One region of the Streptomyces yangpuensis genome, then DNA from elsewhere that is predicted to be linked to it. Evidence: riboswitches for the same ligand, from Rfam matches in the RefSeq annotation. Region 1 holds a riboswitch; the other holds the start of a gene.
The links. A riboswitch is a leader RNA that binds a small molecule or an ion and turns the genes downstream of it on or off. The one in region 1 is predicted to bind S-adenosylmethionine.
Positions count from the first base shown of each region.

Region 1 (2,197 bases):
CCTTCACGCCCAGCATCGGCGGCCGCTCCTCGGTGTCCACCGGGTACGTGTGCGGCACGAAGCCCTCCGGGCCCCGCTCGAACTGCGTCAGCTCCGGCCGTACGAGGTGTCCGCGCGAGAGCCGTACCTGGGCCGTGCGGTAGATCGCCGCGGCCATCCGGCCCAGCGCCTGCCCGCCCTGATGGCGGTGGAGCCGCACGCCCACGTCCACCTGGGCCAGCGCGTCCAGTCCGACCGTGTGCAGCGCGTCGACCAGCAGGCCCAGCTCGACCCCGTAGCCCACCGGGAACGGCAGCCGCTCCAGCAGCGTGCGCCGTACGGCGTACTCGCCGCCCAGCGGCTGGACGAAGCCGGCCAGCTGCGGCCAGTGCAGGTTCAGCAGCGGGCGGGCGACCAGCTCGGTGACCCGGCCGCCCTGGCCGGGAGCGTCCCCCAGCGGGCGGTCGTACATCGCCTTGACGAACTGCACGCCGGGGTCGGTGAGCAGCGGGCCCACGATCCCGGAGACGAAGGTGGCCGAGAAGTCCCGCAGGTCGGCGTCGACGAAGCAGACGATGTCGCCGGTGGTGGCCAGCAGCGAGCGCCACAGCACCTCGCCCTTGCCGGGCAGCGCCGGGATCCTCGGCAGGATCTCGTCGCGGTGCACCACCCGGGCGCCGGCCTTCGCCGCGACCTCGGCGGTCCGGTCGGCCGAGCCCGAGTCGACCACGACCAGCTCGTCCACGAGCGGGACGGGCAGTCCCTCGATCAGCTCACGCCGGATGACCTCGACGATCGCGCCGACCGTTGCCTCCTCGTCCAGCGCGGGCAGCACCACGCTGACCGTGGTCCCGGCCGCCCGTTTGAGGTCGAGCAGCTGGTCGAGCGGTCGGTCGGCGGCGGACCAGGAGCGGTCGGCCAGCCAGCGCTCCACCTCTTCCAGCACCCTCAGTACTCCCTGCGTGTCGGCGATATGGCCGTCTTTGTGATCCATCTCGCGGTTCGGACGGCTGTCTCACCCGCCCGTCCCTTCGGTTACAGTCTTGAACAACGCGAAGGACCACCGCATGCCGGGGTCCCCCGCGCACAAACGCACCGGCGCGCCACAGAGCGCGTGTGCCGGTGCCATACCGCTCATCCAGAGGGGCAGAGGGACACGGCCCGTTGAAGCCCCGGCAACCCTCCAGTCGGTTCTCGCGATCGCGCAGCAGCGCTCGTCAGCGAGGTCCCCGGCTAGGGAAGGTGCCAATTCCGTCTCATGGCGAAATGCGCCATGGGGAAGATGAGGAGAAAGGGCCTCGCCATCATGGCTGCACAGACTGTCGCCACCTCTGTCGATCTCGGACCTGCCACGGGCCTTTCCTGTCGCGAGTGCGGTACCCGCTTCGAGCTCGGTCCCATCTTCGCGTGCGCCGAGTGCTTCGGACCTCTGGAAGTCGCCTACGAGCTGCCGACCGGTGACCCCGAAGCCCTGCGCGCCGCGATCGAGGCCGGCCCGAACAACATCTGGCGCTACGCGCCGCTGCTGCCCGTCCCCGCCGACGTGGCCGCCAAGCCCAGCCTGAACCCCGGCTTCACCAAGCTCGTCGACGCGGCCAACCTGGCCAAGGAGCTGGGCGTCACCGGCAAGCTGTACGTCAAGGACGACTCCGGCAACCCGACGCACTCCTTCAAGGACCGCGTCGTGGCCATCGCCGTCGAGGCCGCCCGCGCCTTCGGCTTCACCACGCTGTCCTGCTCCTCCACCGGCAACCTGGCCGGCGCCGTCGGCGCCGCGGCCGCCCGGGCCGGCTTCCGCTCGTGCGTGTTCATCCCGCACGACCTGGAGCAGGGCAAGGTCGTCATGGCCGGTGTGTACGGCGGTGACCTGGTCGGCATCGAGGGCAACTACGACGACGTCAACCGCTTCTGCTCCGAGCTCATCGGTGACCCGCTGGGCGAGGGCTGGGGCTTCGTCAACGTCAACCTGCGCCCGTACTACGGCGAGGGTTCCAAGACCCTCGCCTACGAGATCTGCGAGCAGCTCGGCTGGCAGCTGCCCGACCAGATCGTCATCCCGATCGCGTCCGGCTCGCAGCTCACGAAGATCGACAAGGGTCTGCAGGAGCTGATCAGGCTCGGCCTCGTCGAGGACAAGCCGTACAAGATCTTCGGGGCCCAGGCCGAGGGCTGCTCCCCGGTGTCGACCGCCTTCAAGGCCGGTCACGACGTGGTCCGC
Region 1 covers NZ_CP102514.1:3,380,940-3,383,136, reverse strand. The annotation lists gene NRK68_RS15340 (glucosyl-3-phosphoglycerate synthase) at 1-925, opposite strand, end outside; SAM riboswitch class I at 1,111-1,268, shown strand; gene thrC (threonine synthase) at 1,262-2,197, shown strand, end outside.

Region 2 (2,197 bases), 1.3 Mb from region 1:
CCGACCCGCGGGGCGTCGTCCCCGAAGAGGGACAGGATCCGGACGGCCGGGACCTCGGCGAGGCCCTCACGGACCCGCTCCACCAGCCGCTGCTCGCGCGCCACCAGGTTCTCGAAGCCCGCCTCGGTCAGGGCCCGGCAGGCGGAGGCGATGGAGTAGACGCCGATGACGTTCGGGGAGCCGGCCTCGTGGCGCGCGGCCGTGGTGTGCCACTCGACGTCCACGCCGCCGTCCTCGCGGCGGGAGACCTTGCGGGAGGCTCCGCCGCCGGCCAGGTACGGCTCGGCCTGCCGCAGCCAGTCGGCGCGGCCGGCGAGGACACCCGAGCCGAAGGGTGCGTAGAGCTTGTGGCCGGAGAAGGCGACCCAGTCGACGTCGAGGTCGCGCACGGAGACGGGGTGGTGCGGGGCCAGCTGGGCGGCGTCCAGCACGATCCGCGCGCCGTGGGCGTGCGCGGCGGCGGCGAGTTCCTTCACCGGCCACAGCTCGCCGGTGACGTTGGACGCGCCGGTGACGCACACGAGCGCCGGGCCGTACGGCTCGCGGTCGGCGAGTGCCCGCTCCAGGGTGGCGACGGCCTCGGCCGGGGTGCGCGGCGCGTTGAGGTAGGTGACCTGCGCGTTCGTCCAGGGCAGGAGCGAGGCGTGGTGCTCGGTCTCGAAGACGAACACCTGGCAGTCGGCGGGGATGACCGCCGCGAGGAGGTTCAGGGAGTCGGTGGTGGAGCGGGTGAAGACGACCTGGTCGGTGGGGCGGCAGTCGAGGAATTCGGCGACCGTGGCCCGGCTCTGCTCGAAGAGGTCGGTGGAGAGCTGCGAGAGGTATCCGGCGCCGCGGTGGACGCTGCCGTAGTAGGGGGCGTAGGCGGCCACGTCGTCCCAGACCCGCTGGAGGGCGGGGGCGCTGGCCGCGTAGTCGAGGGCCGCGTAGGTGACCTCGCCGCCGGTGACGAGGGGGACGGTGACGTCGCGGCCGAGGACGGCGAGCGGCTCGGCGCAGGCGGGGTCCGACGCGGCAGTGGTGGCGACGGCGGCGTTCAGGGATGCGGACATGGCGGTATCTCCCGGCAGGCAGGGCTGAATGGCTTCGGTGTGCCCGTACGCGGGTACGGCGCTGCGGCCGTCCGGGGTACGGGAGGGGCCTCGGACGGGACGGTCGGGGTACGCCGAAATGACCCTGGTCCGAGGGTGAAGTAGGGGCGGCAGTCGCCCTATCGCATTCGCTTGCTCACGGAAAACGCTCCTCGAGAGACCAGGACCCCTGGTGTCGAGGGATCCGCGCTTGCCGTAGGCCTTGCTGCCTACAGCCCGGTCATCACCCGGGGCACCCCGCCACGGAAGGAGGGTTGCCGGACAGCAAGCCGGGGCCTGAACGCTGTCACTCGTGACCTGGTCCGCATCCTGCCACAAGATCCTCGTGCACAAGACCCCGGTCCGCATGGTGGACCGGGGTTTGGCTCGAAACGGGTGCCGGATCAGGCGTTGCTGGCCGTCACCCAGCGCTCCAGTGCGGCCCGGGCGGAACCGGAGTCGATCGACTCGGCCGCGCGGGTGATGCCGGCCGCGATCTGCTCCTCCAGGGTGCCCGGGCCCGGGTCCAGGGCGACCAGGGCGGCGGCGGAGTTCAGCAGGACGGCGTCGCGTACCGGTCCGGTCTCGCCGGCCAGCAGGCGGCGGGCCACGTCCGCGTTGTACGAGGGGTCCCCGCCGGCCAGGGCGGAGACGCCGACCAGCGGGATGCCGACGTCACGCGGGTCGAAGGACTGCTCGGAGACCTTGCCGTCGCGGACCCACCAGACCCGTGAGGTCGCGGTGGTGGTCAGTTCGTCGAGGCCGTCGTCGCCGCGGAAGACCAGGGCGGACGAGCCGCGCTCGGCGAGCACGCCGGCCACGATGGGGGCCATCCGGGGGTCGGCGACGCCGCTGGCCTGGGACCGTACGCGGGCGGGGTTGGTCAGCGGGCCGAGGACGTTGAAGGTGGTGCGGATGCCCAGTTCCCGGCGGGCGCCCGCGACGTGCCGCAGGGCCGGGTGGAACTTCACGGCGAAGCAGAAGGTGATGCCCGCCTCCTCCGCGACCCGCACCACGCCGTCGATGGGGAGGTCGAGGTTGACGCCGAGCTTCTCCAGGACGTCGGAGGAGCCGCTGGCGGAGGACGCGGCACGGTTGCCGTGCTTGACCACCTTGGCGCCGGTGCC
Region 2 covers NZ_CP102514.1:2,116,033-2,118,229, forward strand. The annotation lists gene NRK68_RS09745 (aminotransferase class V-fold PLP-dependent enzyme) at 1-1,052, opposite strand, end outside; SAM riboswitch class IV at 1,273-1,389, opposite strand; gene trpD (anthranilate phosphoribosyltransferase) at 1,475-2,197, opposite strand, start outside.
Region 2: linked by a shared signal. The riboswitch ahead of NRK68_RS09745 (aminotransferase class V-fold PLP-dependent enzyme) and the one ahead of thrC (threonine synthase) in region 1 are both predicted to bind S-adenosylmethionine.